2 regions of the Companilactobacillus sp. y65-5 genome follow, and region 2 is predicted to be linked to the other one. Evidence: a T-box and tRNA genes for the amino acid it is inferred to sense, from the RefSeq annotation. Region 2 holds a T-box; the other holds one or more tRNA genes.
The links. The T-box of region 2 lies ahead of leuS (leucine--tRNA ligase). A T-box ahead of a tRNA ligase gene usually reads a tRNA of that ligase, here a tRNA-Leu.

Region 1: it has a tRNA-Leu gene. The T-box ahead of leuS (leucine--tRNA ligase) is inferred to sense a tRNA for this amino acid. The anticodon was not compared.

Annotation. Positions count from the first base shown of each region.
Region 1 is NZ_BAAJOA010000003.1:140,841-151,294, reverse strand. Features, by position in the region: gene AC27FM_RS07185 (glycosyltransferase) at 1-675, shown strand, start outside; gene AC27FM_RS07180 (nicotinate phosphoribosyltransferase) at 728-2,203, shown strand; gene nadE (ammonia-dependent NAD(+) synthetase) at 2,207-3,025, shown strand; gene AC27FM_RS07170 (aminotransferase class I/II-fold pyridoxal phosphate-dependent enzyme) at 3,127-4,320, shown strand; gene AC27FM_RS07165 (glycosyltransferase family 39 protein) at 4,343-5,806, shown strand; gene AC27FM_RS07160 (glycosyltransferase family 2 protein) at 5,799-6,770, shown strand; gene AC27FM_RS07155 (hypothetical protein) at 6,773-7,204, shown strand; gene AC27FM_RS07150 (SprT family protein) at 7,204-7,665, shown strand; tRNA gene AC27FM_RS07145 (tRNA-Leu) at 7,728-7,813, shown strand; gene AC27FM_RS07140 (C40 family peptidase) at 8,015-9,478, shown strand; gene AC27FM_RS07135 (SHOCT domain-containing protein) at 9,549-10,454, opposite strand, start outside.
Region 2 is NZ_BAAJOA010000004.1:12,927-21,883, reverse strand. Features, by position in the region: gene AC27FM_RS08075 (NAD(P)H-hydrate dehydratase) at 15-848, shown strand; gene AC27FM_RS08070 (putative polysaccharide biosynthesis protein) at 889-2,484, opposite strand; gene leuS (leucine--tRNA ligase) at 2,699-5,116, opposite strand; T-box leader at 5,171-5,378, opposite strand; gene AC27FM_RS08060 (glucosaminidase domain-containing protein) at 5,376-6,656, opposite strand; gene AC27FM_RS08055 (phosphatase PAP2 family protein) at 6,808-7,380, shown strand; gene AC27FM_RS08050 (MDR family MFS transporter) at 7,330-8,808, opposite strand; gene metK (methionine adenosyltransferase) at 8,903-8,957, opposite strand, start outside.

The DNA of each region.
Region 1 (10,454 bases), on a different contig from region 2:
CATGCACTGAAGAAGGCAGACTTTATCTTCTATATGAATCCCAATCTGCAGTCGTATTTTGAAAAATTACATATATCCGATAATAAGTTGTTTGAAGTCTTCAATGCGATCGACTTTTCTAACTCAAACCCGTTACCTACTAGACACAATACGTTCAATATCGTCGAAGTAGCGCGATTGGTCGAGGTCAAAAATCACAAGTTACTGTTAGAAGCTTTGAGCAAAGTGAAGTTCAACTATCATCTGACATTAGTCGGGGATGGTCCGTTGATGTCGGAATTACAAAAACTCACCAAAGACTTAGGTATCAATGAACGAGTGGATTTTGTTGGCTTCAAAGAAAACACGGGTGACTACTATGAGGATTGCGACGTTTCGATCTTAACTTCTAAGTCTGAGAGTTTGCCAACGGTGTATTTGGAATCAGCTTATTATGGTCGTCCAGTCATCGCCACTAATGTCGGTGCAACGGATAAGATCATCAATGACAGCACGGGCTGGTTGGTAGATTCCGAAAATGAATCGCAGTTAGTTGCCGCACTGGAGGACGCTTATCATGACTGGAGAAACGATACTTTAAATCGCAAAGGCTTGGCGCTGTATCAAGAGAGCCGGGAAAATTACTCAATCGAAAAATTAGCCGAATTAGTCAACAAAGGGTACAATTTACTTTAAGTGTTGATTGCTACTATAATCAATCAAAATTTCAGTGATTAATCAAGGAGATATGATGACCCAATATCAAGACGAAGGTTTAACTTTACATACTGATTACTATGAATTGAATATGATGTATACATACTGGAAAAAGGGGCTGCATAATCGTCGAGCAGTTTTTGAATGCTACTTTAGAACTCGACCATTCGACAATGGCTATGCTATTTTTGCTGGTTTGGAACATGTTATAGATTATTTGAACAATCTCAAATTCTCAGACTCAGATATTGAATACCTACGTGAATATGGCGAATTTGACGAAGAATTCTTACGCTGGCTCAAGGATATGACGTTTAACTGCACGATCCGCTCAGCCAAGGAGGGTGACCTAGTCTTCAATGAAGAGCCCATCTTCCAAGTAGAAGGACCTCTAGCACAGTGTCAACTGATCGAAACAGCCGTATTGAATATGATCAACTACCAAACACTGGTTGCTACTAAAGCAGCTAGGATCAAGACTGTCTGTGGAGATGACCCAGTATTGGAGTTTGGCTCTCGTCGTGCTCAAGAAGTCGATGCCGCCGTTTGGGGTAGTCGTGCTTCTTATATTGGTGGATTTGATGCCACAAGTAATGTTTTGTCAGGTAAGTTATTTGGTATTCCTATCTCAGGAACACATGCCCATGCTCTGGTTCAGACTTACCGTAATGAGTACGAAGCCTTCAAGGCATACGCCGAAACACACAAGAACTGTGTCTTCTTAGTGGACACTTATGATACTTTGAAGAGCGGTGTGCCCAGTGCCATCAAAGTGGCTAAAGAGTTTGGCGACAAGATCAACTTTCAGGGAGTTAGGATCGATTCAGGTGATATGGCTTATATCTCGAAACGTGTCCGTGAACAGTTGGACGAAGCAGGTTTCACCGATGCCAAGGTTTACGCTTCTAATGACCTAGACGAGAAGACCATCCTTAACTTGAAGATGCAAGGTGCTAAGATCGACGTTTGGGGTATCGGGACTAAGAACATCACAGCCTTTGACCAACCAGCTCTAGGTGCCGTCTACAAGTTAGTAAGCATCGAAGACGACCGTGGCAACATGATGGACACCTTGAAATTGTCCAGTAATGCTGTTAAAATCTCTACACCTGGTAAGAAACAGGTATGGAGAATCACTAATAATCAGAAGAACAGCAAGTCCGAAGGTGATTACATCACACTCTGGAATGAAGATCCACGTGAACATTCGTCACTTTACATGTTCCATCCACAATATACTTACATCAACAAGACAGTCGAAGATTTCCAAGCTGAACCACTGCTGCACGATATTTTCGTTGATGGTAAGCAAGTATATCAATCACCAAGTGTTCAAGAGATCAGAAAATATTGTGCGAAGAATCTTGATTCACTGTGGGATGAATACAAGCGTATTTTGAACCCACAAATTTACCCAGTGGACTTGTCATCGAAACTATACAGTCATAAGATGAAATATATCGAAAAAATTCGTAATGATGTAAATAATATTAGAATAGGTGACTAAGAAATGAGACCACTACAAAAAGAAATAATTGAGTATGAGGGTACTAAGCCTGTCATTGATCCTGAAACGGAGATACGACGCTCAGTTGATTTCTTGAAGGACTATTTATTGAAGCACGATTTTTTGAAGACATTAGTACTAGGCATCTCCGGTGGTCAAGACTCGACGCTGGCTGGTAAGTTATCAGAAATGGCTGCGAGTGAACTGCGTGATGAGACTGGAGATACGGATTATCAATTCATCGCCGTGCGTCTACCATATGGTGAACAGGCCGACGAATCTGATGCCATGCAAGCTATCGAATGGATGGGAGCCGACAAGGTTTCGCGGGTCAACATCAAGGATAGTGTCGATGCAATGGTCAAGGCCGTCGAAACTAACGGTTATAGTATTACTGATTTCAATAAAGGCAATATCAAAGCTCGTACCCGCATGATTGCACAATACGCTATTGCGGGGGATAATAAGGGAGTCGTTGTTGGGACCGACCATGCGGCGGAGAATATTACGGGGTTCTACACCAAGTTCGGCGATGGAGCTGCGGATGTTACGCCATTGTTTAGATTAGACAAGCGCCAAGGTCGGGCGATGTTAGAAAAACTAAATGCACCTAAGAATCTCTATGAAAAAACACCGACAGCGGATCTTGAAGAAGATCGTCCAAGCCTTCCAGATGAAAAAGCTCTTGGTGTATCTTATACAGACATTGATAATTACTTAGAGGGAAGAGATATTCCTGAAAAGAGTGCCGAGATTATCGAGAATTGGTACCAGAAGACGGCGCACAAACGCAGGAATCCGTATACAGTTTTTGATAAATAGTCAACTATAAAGAATTTCATATTTGGACATTCATTTTTTTGAATGTCTATTTTTTTAACATAAATAAACGTGCTAAAATATGCGGAAGGAGGTGTTTAAACATGTTAAAAAATACTCTGTCACTAATGAAACCAGAAGTAGTAGCCATCAAGCAACAAGATATTTTCAAATTCAATGCCTATGCTAAGGCAATTCCTGATGTTATCAACATGACCATTGGTGAACCTAGTTTTAATACGCCTGATCATATTAAGCTAGCTGCCATCAAGGCGATCGAAAATAATCAAACTCACTATACAGTCCCCGAAGGGGATCATGCGTTGTTACGTGCAGCAGCTGATTATTTGCACACTAAGTACGATTTGAATTACGATCCAGAATCAGAAATAATCGTTACCACGGGTGTAACTGAAGGAGTATTTTCTGCCTTTAACGCTATTTTACAGCCGGGAGATGAGGTGCTGATACCATCGCCTTCATTTACGATCTATGGTCCGGATGCCGACTTCAATTGTGCAATACCTGTCTATATCGATACTTCTAGGACTGGATTCAAGGTAACTCCAGACGTTTTAGATGAGATCATGCAGGAGCATCCACGGATCAAGATATTTTTATTCAACTATCCCAGCAATCCGACGGGAGTTAGTTATACTCATAATGAGTTAGTTGAATTAGCCAAAGTATTAAAAAAATACGAGGTATTTGTATTAAGTGACGAAATTTATAGTGAATTGACTTATAATTTTAAGCATGAGGCATTTGCTAATTTCTTACCTGAACAAACATTACTGTTGAACGGTCTATCTAAGTCACATGCCATGACTGGTTGGAGATTCGGAATTGTTTGTGGACCAGCTGAGATTATTTCTCAAATCAACAAGATTCATGAATTGGCAACTACTTCGATTACATCAATTACTCAAGCGGCAGCTCTAGAAGCGTACACGAATGGCCTTGATGATCCAATCAAGATGCGTGAAGAATATTGTCGCAGAAGAGATGTTCTAGCTAAGGGACTGAGCAGTATCGGCTTTGAATGTCCAGACCCTGATGGAGCCTTTTACTTATTCGGGAAGATTCCTGAAGGATTGAATCAAGATGACGTCGAACTCTGCTTCGATGTTTTAAAGCAAGAACACTTGGCGATCCTACCGGGAAGTTATTTTGGAGTTGGTGGTGAAGGCCACGTTCGTTTCAGTTATGCTTCAAGTATGGAAAACATCGAGGGATGTATTAAGAAGTTAGGTGAGTATGTAGCAACACATATTCATTCTGACGAAACTGCAATTTAGAGGGACGATAGAAGAGGGAAAGATGCTTAACAAATTTCAAAGTATAATTAGTAAAATCGTTTTAATCTGCGTTGCGATATTCACCTCTGTAGTATTCTTACAGATGGCGGTTTATTTTGGTAAGAGTTATCTAACTTATGAACCAGTATTCAATATACTGGTTCTTATTTGTGCAATTATATTAGTTTTATTAGCTGCCTTGGTTTTGGTCAGGATATCCGATGAGAATCCGATCAAAAATCGCATCGTTTTATTCAGCCTGATAGCAATTTTTGCTATCGTAGCGCTCCTTTGGATCAAGTTAGTGCCGCAGACACAGGTCAGTGATTTTAAAGCCTTTTGGCACAACGCTCCTAAGGCACTAGCTGGCAAGGATATTTATCAGATGGATAATGATTATTTTGCCAAGTGGGCATATCAATCGGGATTCTTAGTCTACGTTATGACGGTAGTCAAAATCTTCGGTCATAATATCTTGGCGATTCAATTATTAAATATCTTGTATCAATCGTTGATCTTATTAATGGTGTATCAATTGGTGATCAAGATCTTCGCTAATATCAAGATGGCACGTCTGTCAGTCTTGTTGTTGATGATCGACTTAGACTGGTTCGCCTTGAACAGTCAGACCAACAATCAATACTTGGGGATGCTGTTGTTCTTAGTGACTTTTTATTTGCTCATGCTAAACAAGTACTGGTCGTTTGGCTTGGCAGGTTTGACCTTGGGTTTAGGAAGTATCATTCGGCCCATCGGACCAGTGGTAATTGCTGGTATCGTCGTCTTTGCCGTGATTTATTTGTTGATAAGTAACAATCGCCTGCATCTTGATGCAATCTGGAAGACGCTGTTGACACTAGTGATTTACTTGGTCATCTTTAGCGGTGCCAGCTTGGCAATCAAATCTTCAGGTTTGAATCAATACGGCTTGTCCAATCGAGACTCAGAGTGGAAGTTTGTCATCGGGCTCGATTACAATTCCCGTGGAACTTATGATCAGGCAATGGTCAATCGTTTTGATTTGAAAGATAGCAGAGATACGATGAGCAAAAAAGAGTATCACGTCATCGATGAGAATATCGATTATTTGAATACTAATCATAAATGGTTCAGTTTATTTTGGAGTAAGAACAGTAGTTTGTGGGCACAAAACTCGACTGCAACAGACTTTACTGGGTTCGATAAGATTCATTCAGATCGCGCCACTTTCTTGATGAGACTAGCAGCCTACATGGGAACGGTGCTCTTGATAATCTTCTCATGGATCGGGTCGTTGAAACTGTTCAAGTTTGATTTCAGCAATAATATTTACTTGTTGCTATTAACACTAATGGCGTATGCAGTAGTGCAATTACTGATCGAGGTACAAGGTAGATACCGTCTGGAATTTATGCCGGTAGTAGCTATCTTGGGTGGCCTCGGTCTATATACGGTTGTCCAATTCATACAACGCAAGTGGAGGGGGAAAGATTCGCACAATGTTTAAATTAAGTATCGTTGTGCCTTGTTACAACGAAGAAGAAGTGCTCCATGAGACTACTAAGGAACTAACTAGGATAGTCACCAATCTGATCAAGTTGGATAAGATCAGCGCAGATAGTAAGATAGTCTATGTTGACGACGGTAGTAAAGATAAGACGTGGGAATTGATCGATCAGTTTTCCGCAGAAAACCACATCGTCAGTGGGGTCAAACTCAGTCGCAACTTCGGTCATCAGGGTGCTTTATTAGCTGGAGTTACTTCAGCTTCTAAGGATTCGGATGCTGTCGTGACGATCGATGCTGATTTGCAAGATGATGTTGATGCTATACCTAGAATGGTGGACTCCTTTATCGCTGGTTCAGAGGTCGTTTACGGTGTTCGTAATAATCGTGAGACTGACAGTTCCTTCAAGCGCAATACCGCCGAGATGTTTTATAAGTTCATGGGCTGGTTAGGCGTCAACTTAGTACCTGATTCCGCAGACTTTCGTTTGATGAGTAAGCGCGCCTGCGAAGTCTTGTTGAGCTATAAGGAGACCAATTTATTTTTGCGGGGCATCGTACCTTTGGTCGGTTTCAAATCGGACAAAGTATACTATGCTCGCAAGGAACGTTTTGCAGGTGAATCCAAGTATCCTTTGCGGAAGATGATTAAATTCGCCATGGATGGGATCACGTCATTTTCGATCGTTCCCATCAAGTTGATCATGGGATTAGGATTCTTTATTGTCTTGATCAGTATCTTTTTGTTAATCTATACTTTAGTACAGAAGATAAATGGTCACGTTGTTTCAGGCTGGTCATCGATGATGATCTCAATTTGGGCACTGGGTGGTGTACAACTGATCTGTATCAGTGTGATCGGTGAGTATGTTGGTAAAATATTCAATGAAGTGAAGCATCGCCCTAGGTTTACGATCGAACGTGATATTTATACCGAAAAGACTTTGGAAGAAGAGGAAAAATAATTATGAATCAAACACAAAAAAAGGCCATGGTTTATGGTAATTTGATCAATAGTTCAGTTCAAACTATTCAAGATGAACAAGATAAATTAAATCCAGAATTTGAAACACTTCGTAAGGCATTGGACCGTGACCAAGTTGAGAAGATCGATTCAGTCAAGTATACGAAGATCATGCACGACTTCGAATCTGGTACGAAGACATATTCTGATATTTTAGCTAAGTTGGAAAAGGCCAAGGCTCCAGCTAGATTCATGGGGACACACATGTCAATGGTTTCAGTCTTTAAGAAGTATGTTGAAGGATGCAAGCAGATGACTGCAAGTATCAATGAAGACCAAACTATCGACCGTAAGGCGTTCAATGAAGCAGAGCAAGTTCAAGATGAAAACATGGATAAATTCTCGAAGTATATTCAAAGGATGACACAAATTTAATGACAGACGAAGAATTATTGCGTCTAATCAAAAAGGTTTCCCAAGAAAATTTTGGGAAACCTTTTGTTCATCAAGCCTTTTTTAACAGCCGCTTGCAGACTACTGGGGGCAGATTTCATCTGGATGATCGTCACATCGATATCAATCCAAAGGTCTATCAAGTCTATGGTCTAGATGAACTAGTCGGTGTCATCAAGCATGAATTATGCCACTATCATCTATACAATGCTGGTTTGCCGTCACAACATCGTGATCGTGAATTCAAAGTTCTGCTAGCGCAAGTTGGTGGCTCAAGATTTGCACCGGCACTGAAAAAAGTCACACGGCATCGAACAGTGCACATATATGAGTGCAGTCACTGTCAGACGCTTTATCAACGAGTACGTCGCATCGATACTAGTAGATATGTTTGTGGAAAATGTCGTGGAAAACTAAAATTCATAAAAAATATCAGTCTTTAGTTAATATTTATCAAACATGTACTTGTAATTGAAATTAATGAATTGTAAAATATTACTTGTACGCGGGTATGGCGGAATTGGCAGACGCGCAAGACTAAGGATCTTGTGGAGAATTATCTCCGTGGAAGTTCGAATCTTCTTACCCGCATTCTACAGATTTACAAACCTACATCATATTTATTAGCCATAAACATTGTTCAGTCAGTGTTTATGGCTATTTTTTTGTAGACTTTTTGTCCAGTAATGGATTATTTTAAAGATTGACTTGATTTAAGATATAAGCTTGATGTATATATATTAATTGGAACACGCAAAATCAATGTGCAACAAGCCAAGGGGATGCTTAAAAATGAACAAGAGCACTAAATATACTTTTATCTGTGGATTGGCATTGTTGACGTTTTTTACAGCTCAACAAACTGTAAAAGCTGACACAGAATCTGGGGAGCAACAAATCGAAAATGTCTCGACAAACACTGGTGAGACTGATCAAACTTCATCAATATCATCACAAGATGATTCCAATGCAGATACATCGGCGAGTCAAGAATCAGATGTCAGTGAACCAACACAACAATCTGAGGCAGAGTCTACAAATACACAAACAAGTGTGGATAATCAAACGACAAGTACTCAGTCGGATGCCAATTCATCAAACATTGAGCACATCAAAGGCGTCGTGGTGACGCATGATCGATCAGTGACGTATTTGTATGATGAGAATGGTTCACAAGTTAGAAATCGTGGTCTAAAAGCTAATACATCGTGGATCGCTGACCGAAAGCTGTCATTGAACGGCGCGACATATTATCGTGTAGCCACGAATGAATTCACCAATAGTAATGATGTTGACTTACAGTACGGCAATTTAGCTACTGGTGATGTACGTGTTAAACAATCTGGAGCAGTTAATTATGCACGTAATGAACAAGGCTTCGTTAGAAGTGGTCAACCGGATTTTGCCGCAAATTCGATTTGGAAGTACAATCGGACAGACGATTCTAATGGCTTGACTTACTATCAAATTGGAAATAATACTTGGATCAACAGCAATGACTCCACTGTTGCACCAGCCTATCAAAATCCAAATGGGTGGCTACAAATTCAAGATACACAAATAAAACCATCCGGTGGGGCAGTCGGTTATGATCTATACAATGGAGTAGAAGGGATCAAGACATACTTAGTAAGAAAGTATTTTGGTTACTCCAATGCTCACACGGTATACGATGGTTCAGTTGCAGCGAGTGTGAGAAGTTTACAAGCAAATAAAGGCTTGCCGGTTACAGGTGTAGTAGACTTAGCAACGTGGCGAGCTATGGGTTTTGCGGAGAACTCATGGTATGGGATTGATTCTTATGTTGCACCTTTACAGACAAACATCACGAGTTCACGCTCAGATCATATTGAGGCAATGATCAATCAAGCGTACAAATATCTTGGTCAACCATGGATATCAGGAGCAGCCAGTTCACCTGATTATGGAGTGGATTGTTCAGGATTGGTAACCCAAGCACTCTACGCATCAGGAATCGACCCAGCACCTATTTCAAATATTCAGCATGCCCAACCGGGCAACGAATGGAATTGTCGGATGTTCTGGAATGATGATAGGATTCCACATGTTAACTTCAATGACAGAAGACGTGGAGATTTGATCTTCTTCACTGATCCATCAACAGGGGCAGTTTGGCATGTAGGTATACTCTTGGACGCAAGCACGATGATCGAATCATGGCCATTCGCTGTTCAAGAACATTCTATTTATTCTGGTCGAGGAAACATTCTCGGTGTAAAGAGAGTATTCTCATAATATAATTTTTGAAAACGTCACTATTTTTTATTTAGTGATGTTTTTTTGTAAAAAAATAGCCCTTCAAGGGCTACATATCATCTAAAATTTGTTTTTTCTTGTTCTTGAATTCATCTTCGGTCAATATACCATCGTCTAGGAGTGATTTTAGTTCCCTGAGTTGCTTAGTGCCCTTTTCGGGGATTTCTTCAGATACATTATCCGTCTCGTTATACTCTGGTGAGGTGACTTGAATCTCAACTGTGGCCGCATTTTGTGCAAGAACCGATTCCAAAGCTCCAATATACTTATTCATAAATTTTTCGTTAATTTTATATACGAATGAGGAAGTCTTAGTACTGGCTTTAATTAATTTTATTTCATGTGAATATCCATCTTTAAAAACCAAGAAAATCGACATTTTGTCGATTGCATCGTATTCTTTACCACCGGTAGAAGCACCGACGATTGCTCCAGCTCCACCGAAGAGGGCTCCACCAACAGCTCCACGAGTTAGGCGATGATGCTTGCTGACGTGGGAGCCACGTGTCATTGGTCGATAATCTATCAAATCCGAATAATTATAGAGCTTCCAAGGTGTTAGCAGTTTTTTGCGAATGAGGATTTGTTTCGTCTTGTCGTCAAGCCAAACGCTGTCAAGGTCTGTATATTCGTCAGACTTCATTTGGTTGACTATTTGATTATATTGCTCGTCCTCAGATAGCTCTCCACTGGGTGTCCCGTCGTTTGAAACACCAGGATGACTATTTAAAACTTCAGTATGCTCCGCCAGAACTTCGGGTGTATTTTCACCTAATAGTCCTTTTACTTTGGGCTCATGATATTGAATAAATAATGTAATGCCTTTCTCTTTGCAATAGGATTTCCAATCTTTTTTATTAACGGTAATCTTTTTACGATCACCGACCATGGAAATCTGTGCTTTATTGTAAAGACTCAAATAAAAAACTATTAAGATAACCCCTATTATCATAGT
Region 2 (8,957 bases):
TGGAGGTTCTTGTAATGGAAAAAATCAATAAATCTGTATTATCTAAGGTAATTAGAACACGAAACCCAAAATCATACAAAGGAAACTATGGAAAAATATTGGTAATAGCAGGTTCTCTACCATTTGGAGGTGCAGCGATCCTCTCCACCTCAGCCGCCGTCCACACTGGAGCTGGCTTGGTAACTGTCTTAACTGTACCTGAGAAATTTACAGCCATGAATACAGCTGTGCCTGAAGCCATGACATTAAGTTATCAAAACGATGCTGAGACAGAGGATGCGATCAAAAAAAATAATGTCATCGTCATTGGACCTGGATTGGGAACTTCCGCTAGTACCAGTAAGATAATAAATTCTGTCATCAAGAATATCGACAGTAATACTACCGTGATCATGGATGCCTCTGCCCTGACAGTTGCAGCTGAAGAAAAAATCGACTTATCACAAATCCATAAACTGATCATCACGCCTCATCAAGGCGAGTGGGCACGCTTGTCAGGTCTAGAAATATCAGAACAAACACCTGACAACAACAAAAGTGCTCTCAAAAAGCTTGCCCCTAAAGCTATCCTTATTCTAAAAAAACATCATTCAGAAATTTATCACTCTGAAGATGTATTTCAAATTGATGCTGGTAATCCGGGTATGGCGACTGGCGGCATGGGTGATACTTTGACAGGGATTCTAGCCGGCTTCATCGGTCAATTTGGATACTCAATGCCAACTATTTTTGCCGGATTGTATTTGCACAGCTACATCGCTGACAAAATCAATAAAGATAATTATGTCGTTCTACCTTCCAAATTGATCAAAAAAATACCTAAATATATGTCACAATTTTCCAAATAAATTTAGCGCCAAAAAAGACCGACAAGCGTCGGCCTTTTTTTTATTTAATATTTATTAATCTTCTAATTCGGTTTACTTTGGGACCTAAGATCTTATCAGCTAGTTGTGTTTTCAAAACTAAATAGCCATAAATGGAACCACCTAACCCAGCTTCAACTATCAAAATAATCACACTCAGGATACGATCAGAGTTACCGACAAAGCGGAATACTAACCAGTTGACGAAAATGACCACCGCAAACATGATCATAGAAAACATAATGATACCGCTGATACGACGAGAAAGTCGATCAGTATCAAATGGATAAATATCATGTAATTTCTTCGTCATCAACCAACAGACGGCACCCATACCAATACTTGTAGCAACTAGTGGTCCAAATTCATGGAATATTCCAATCATCGGAACTTGGACTAACACCTTGACGATGAAGCCATATATGAAATATTTAATCGCTAGTTTATTTCGATACAACGCCTGAAGGATGGCAGATAGCACGGTAAATAATCCAAGAAAAATGGAAATAACCGAACTGAACTGCAACATCAAGATACCCAATTGGTCGTATCGATAGAAGATCGTCCACAGTGGTTGAGAAACAGCATACATCCCTAAGGATGCCGGAATCATGATGAAAAAGAACAGTTCCAAAGTATTGGATATTTGATTCTCGATGTCTTTTTTGACACCTTTCGAATACAATCCTGACAAAATTGGAATTGCTGTAACAGCCATGGCCGTCGACAAAGAGACGATGATCATGATCAACTTGTTCGCCTGAAACCCAAATAGCGAATAATAATTATCCAACTGATCACTAGTGACCTTCACGAACATCCTCATAAACTGATTAAAAGTCGATTGGTCAAATAAATTAAAGAAAGTAATACCTGCATCCAAAATAATAAAAGGTATAGCTTGCTCAAAAATCTCTCTGGTAAAGTTTTTATTTAACTCTTCTGGAGCTTTACCATTACGCGACAAGGAACGAAGCCTGGGCAGTTTCTTCATGAAAGAAAGTACCAGAATCCCGATGGCGAAGGCCGCACCGATGAAAGCCGCGAAAGTTGATTGTACAACAGCATTGATATAACTACCGTTATTCAATTTCATAATAATATAAGTTGCGGCCAACATATAAATAACACGGGCGATTTGCTCAATGAATTGTGAAATGGCTGAAGGAGCCATGTCAGAATAACCTTGCATGTAGCCTCGCATAATACTCAAAATGGGGATGATCAAGACAGCAGCTGCCAAAGACTTGATCACGGGAATACTTCTTGGATCACCGTCAGCAAAAATTGCGGCCATCAACGGAGCACCGAAATACATCAAAGCTGCAAAAGCGACACCCATTATTGCCATGATCTTGATGCCGTGCTTAAACAGCCTGTTACCGGTTGAATACTCATCCAGGGCGTTATAATGTGAAATTTGCTTAGAAATCGCACCCGGTATACCAGCAGTCGAAATAATAATAAATAAACTATAAATATTGTATCCCTTAGCAAAAAGAGCATTAGCTTGGGGATAGTACGAACCCATCCAAGCCATCCAGGGGATAATATAGATCGCACCTAAAATACGTGAAAAAATACTACCAGCAGTCATCCACGCTGAACCCTTCAACATTGTATCCTGTGTTGAGGTTTCAGGATTCAATACTGGAGTTATTCCTCCATCGTCATGGTTATTGTTCAAGTCCTGCACCACCTTAAAAACTATCTCCTCAATTATAGCAAAATTGTTAACTCAGAAACCTTAAAATACTCTTAATTTCAATTAATTGCAATTAATTATCAAAAAAGAGATTGCGATTTGGTCACCACAATCTCTCAATAAATATCTATTTGACAACAATATTAACGATTTTGTTAGGAATAACAATTACTTTGACAATATTTTTTCCATCAGTAAATTTCTTAACTTTTTCGTCTTCACGAGCTAGTTTTTCGACTTCATCTTTAGACATGTCGACTGGAACTTCGATCTTGTCACGTAATTTACCATTAACTTGAAGAATCAACTCAACAGTCTTTGCGATCATCTTGCTCTCATCATAGGCTGGCCATGGTTCATAACTGATCGAGCCCTCGTGTCCATACTTGCTCCAAAGTTCTTCCATCATATGTGGTGCGATCGGTGCCAACAACTTCACGAATCCTTCAGCGTATTCCTTAGGCATTGTATCGGTCTTGTGAGCTTCATTGACGAAGACCATCATTTGTGAAATAGCGGTATTGAAGTGCAATGCTTCATAATCCTCAGTTACCTTTTTGACAGTTTCATTGTAAATCTTATCCAACTTACCGTCATTTGTGTCAACCACATAGCCATCACGAAGTGTGCTGTAATCATCATCGTTGACGAACAATCTCCAGACACGATCAAGGAACTTATGCGCACCTGACAGACCGGTTTCTGACCAAGGAATCGATGCGTCTAGTGGTCCCATGAACATCTCATAAACTCTTAAAGTATCTGCACCGTATGACTCAACCACATCATCCGGATTAACAACATTACCCTTTGACTTAGACATCTTCTCATGATTGTCACCCAAGATCATACCTTGGTTAACTAACTTTTGGAATGGTTCTTTAGTTGGAACTACTCCGATATCATACAAGAACTTGTGCCAGAATCTTGCATACAACAAGTGAAGAACTGCGTGCTCAGCTCCACCGATATATAGATCTACTGGCATCCATTCTTTCAGCTTCTCATAGTCAGCAATTGCATCGGGATTATGTGGATCAATATATCTCAAGAAGTACCATGAACTACCAGCCCATTGTGGCATAGTATTAGTTTCACGGCGACCCTTGCGACCGTTCTCGTCCACAATATTTACCCAGTCAGTTAGGTTAGCTAGTGGACTCTCCCCTGTACCTGATGGCTTGATATCAGCTTCAGCTGGTAATCGAAGTGGTAATTCATCCTCAGGAACTAGTGTTGTCTCGCCATCTTCCCAATGAATAACAGGGATTGGTTCACCCCAGTATCTTTGACGTGAAAAGAGCCAATCACGAAGACGATAATTAACCTTCTTTTTACCAATACCGTGTTCTTCGAAGTAAGCGATGATCTTGTCAGTAGCTTGCTTGTTATCCAAACCATCTAGGATTCCGGAATTTATATGCTTGCCATCAGCAGTTACAGCACCATCTTCAACATTACCACCCTCGATAACAGGGATGATAGGCAAATCAAACTTCTTGGCGAACTCATAATCACGATCATCATGTGCGGGAACGGCCATGATTGCTCCAGTACCATAAGTTGCCAAAACATAATCAGAGATCCAGATCGGAATCTTCTTGCCAGTTACTTCGTTAATAGCATATGCACCAGTGAAAGCACCTGTCTTGTCATGATTCAAGTCAGTACGATCAAGATCTGACTTTCTCGCCGCAGTTTCTTTGTAGGCCTTGATCTCATCACGATGTTCATCAGTAGTGATCTTATCGACTAATTCGTGTTCTGGAGCAAGTACCATATATGTAGCACCATAAATAGTATCGGGACGTGTTGAGAAGACTTCGATCTTATCATCGAATCCATCAATGCCAAAGGCAAATTCAGCACCGATCGAACGACCGATCCAGTTTCTTTGTTGTTCTTTGATACTTTCAGGCCAATCAATGTCGTCCAAGTCATCGATCAATCTGTCGGCATAAGCTGTGATCTTCAAAACCCATTGGCGCATTGGTTTTCTAATTACTGGGAAGCCACCACGTTCAGTCTTACCATCAATAACTTCCTCGTTAGCAACGACTGTCCCTAGGTCAGGACTCCAGTTAACAGGAACTTTAGCCTCATAAGCTAGTCCACGTTTGTATAATTCTTCAAAAATCCATTGAGTCCACTTGTAGTATGAAGGGTCTGTTGTTTGTACTTCACGATCCCAATCATATGAAAAGCCAAGCGAGTTGATTTGACGTTTGAAATTTTGAATGTTTTGTTCAGTGAAATCAGCTGGGTTATGACCAGTATCCAAAGCATATTGTTCGGCTGGAAGTCCAAAAGCATCGAAGCCCATTGGATGCAAAACATTGTAACCTTGAGCACGTTTCATTCGTGCAATAATATCCGTTGCTGTGTAGCCTTCAGGATGTCCAACGTGCAATCCTTGTCCAGATGGATATGGGAACATGTCTAGTGCATAATAGTTCTTTTTATTTTTATCAGTTGTAGTTTTGAAAGTTTTATTGTCTTTCCAATATTTTTGCCATTTTTTTTCAACCGTATTGTGATTGTACATATCGTATCCTCCAAATAATTTGTCATGATAACAAAAAACGCCCTATGAAATTAATCATAGGACGAATTATCGCGTTACCACCTAAGTTCCGTCAAAGAGACGGCTCTCAAATTCCTTAACGCGGAATATTCGTAATCACTTACTGTTAGTTCAGCGATTAAACTTCATGGATGAGTTCGGCTCATGGAGTTATACGTTCACATTGACCACGTACTTTCTGAAAATCTTCATCAGCTTACTATTTCCGTTGATTTATATACTATACCATTAACTTCTGTCCGACAACCAATAAATCTGAATTTAAATTATTATCTTGTTTGATTTGAGCGGCTGTTGTGTTAGCTTGAGCTGCGATCGAATCAATCGTGTCACCGTTTTGAACTGTAACAGTATCAGCGGTTGTACTACTATCTGAAGAATTCGATCCGCCAGTTGTACCAGTCGTCAAGGTGTTTTGAACTGAGACAGATGTGTTGGATGAACTATTAGAAGCATCGTACTTTTTAACACCGTTAGTTTCATCCTGAACGATGATCGGTGCTTCTTCAGTTCCATAAACATCCGATGGCGTAGTGGTTCCGTCAGTCGTACCAGTAGTATTAGTCAAGTTAGCAACCGTAACTGGTTGTTGCGTGCTGCTGTCATCATTACCAATGACTTTTAGAACTGTCAACACCTTGCCCGGATATACGTAACTATTAGTCTTCAAGTTATTGAGCCCCATCAATGTTTCGACAGTCATATTGAACTTATCTGCAACAGATTGAAGCGTATCACCAGAAGCATAGACGTAAGTTTGATCTTGCGAATCTGTATCTGTATCAAATCGCGTCAAATCATACTTCTCAATAATAGAGTTCAACTTGTCAGCGTATGTAGTGTCGGTAGCATAGCGTCCTGTTAAATAAGCAGTGGCATCCTTGTATGACTCGGTGTTGCTCTTCCATGCTCCAGCATAAATCTCAGGATTACCTGAAACTCCACCTCTGATTAGAGAAACATAATCCTCAAGTGACTCCTTGTATGATGGATATTTTCTAAAATTAGAGCTGATCGAATACAAGCTACCAGTTCCGTCATCCTCTTGCGTACCCATATTAACGGATTCGCCATTGTATGATCCCTTAACGCCAAACAAATTGTAGTTAGGTGCACTAGCTAATCCACTAGTACCCCAGCCACTCTCGACCATAGCTTGTGCAATCATAACGGATGCATAAATATCATTGTTATCTGCTAGCTTACGTGCCGAATTACCGATATAATTAATGAAGTTTTGGTCACCCACACCACGGGGGGTAACCATTCCTGTTACACTAGTATCGGTTGAATCTGATGAATTAGTGCTAGTCGAATTAGCTACAGCGTAGACTGGAACGGTGGTAGATACATTGGCTAATTGAGCAAATGCTCCACCAACAACCAAACTACCGCCTAAGAAAGTCATATTCTTACGCAAATTTGAAGCTTTAATATTCTTATTATTTAATCTAGTTAATCGGGTTTCTTCCCGAATTCTCTCACGACGTGTAATAGTCATATTACTTTACCCCACATAAAATCTTATACAATATTATATAATTTCTTAAGCAAAATTTAAACAATAGAGAGTAAAAACAATGAAAATATCTAAAAAATTATTTTCCTTTAATGTATTTCTGTTAATCTGCTTCCTGATTTGGAGCATAAACGTGATCGATCATGCACGATTTATTAAGTCATTCGACAAAATACTAATAAACAAGATCTATCATCACAACGAATCGTCACTAAGCATATTTAAATTTTTTACATTTTTTGGAAACACTAACACAATTACATTTTTAACCATTACAACTGTAATAATATTGTTACTGGCCAAATACTTTTATGCGGCGGGATTCGTAGCGATAAATGAAATAATCATTTCGGCCTTGAATCACTTCATCAAGATAAACGTTCAGCGACCACGACCAGCACATCATCACTACGTCCATGCCGGAGGTTACAGCTTCCCTAGTGGGCATTCTGCCGGTTCATTTGCCTTGTATATCTCGATATTGATAGTTACATTAATTATTTTCAAACATTTAAGTACCAAGATAATATCAAGTCTGATATTGATCGGGTTAGTCTTAATGATTGGATATAGTCGTATTTTCCTTGGTGTACATTATCCTAGTGATGTCATTGGTGGTTACTTGTTAGCAGCCACTATCATGACATTTTCTACTCTACTGATCCGAACCAAGAATTTGTCTATTCTTAAGTTCAAAGGCGTTTAAAATCAAGCCTATGATTAATAATACTAGAGATGCGACGTACATATTATGCAATCCAGAAAAAAGAATTTGTCTCATTTTGGGTAAAAGCTCTGTTGGCAATAAACTAGCGGTCTGTGGATCAATCAATTGATTCATCATGTCGACCGTTATTTTTTTGTTCTCAGCTGCACCTTTGATTAAGGCCGTATTAAGGATGATACCGTAAACTGATACCATCATCGACTGACCGATGGTTCGCAGTAATGTATTAAAACTCGTTGCTACTCCAACATTTTCAGGCGCCACAACTGTCTGTGTAGTAACAGTCGTCGTCGTGATAGTCAATCCAAACCCTAGCCCGGCTACTGCAGCCAATCCACAGAAATAAATAAATGGTGAAGATACATCAGCTGTCAATAAAGCAATATTAGCAATACCGATAAAGAACAAACTAATATAGATGATTCGATTAGGTGCCATCTTCTTGATCAGTGATCCAGCCCAGAATGAACCGAAGATCCAGACGATCGAACTAGGTGTGACGGCAAATCCACCCATGGAAGGACTCAATCCTAAAATCCCTTGCATCCACGTTGGAATATAAGCTTCGAATCCAATTAAGAACCCACTGACTAACAAGGCAATGATGTTTTGGATCACGAATGTTTTATTCTTAAATAATTGTAATGGCAAGATGGGATCTGACACCCTTCTTTCAACTCTGATGAATAGAAATACTGAGATCACTGAAACCAGTGCCAATCCAACTGGGATCATTACTGAATTAGAACTCAAGTTTTGAAGGGCTAACATCAAAGGTAGTAAAATCAAAATCAACAAAATTGTTCCAGAATAATCAATTTTGACTTTGTCGTGTTCTCTTTTTTCTTCTTTTAAGAAGAACCAAATCAAGCCGATAGTAATTAATCCAACTGGTAAATTGATCAAGAATACCCAATGCCAGCTGAGTTTTTCAACGATGAAACCACCTAATAGCGGAGCAATAATCGCAGCAATTCCCCATGCTGAACCATTGAATCCTAGTATCTTAGCGCGCTTGTCCAGTGGATAAATATCAGCAATAATCGTAAATGTCAGTGGCTGTATAGCTCCTGAACCCAGTCCTTGGACTACACGTGCCAAAATCAGCGTTAACATTGAATTCGACATTGCACAGAGCGTCGAACCGATGACAAACAGGATCAAACCGAATATCAGAACTGGTTTACGCCCGATAATATCTGATAATTTACCGTAGATCGGTGTTGAAACAGCTGTCATTAATAAATAAATCGAAAAAACCCAGTTCATCAAACTGACACCATGTAAACTACCAATAATCGTTGGCATGGCGGTTGATACGATTGTTCCCTCGACAGCTGTCATAAATGTTGCGATAAAAATTGCAGTCGTTACGATTGCAACATTTGACTCTTTTTTCTTTCCCATAAAACCATACTTCTCCCTAAAAATGAATAATGACATAAAAAAACAGAGGCTCTTCAAAGCATTAGCTTTAAAGAAACGCCTCTGTAATCATCTACTAATCCTTGAAGAAACTCTTGATTTCATCGACCTTATCAAGTTTTTCCCATGGA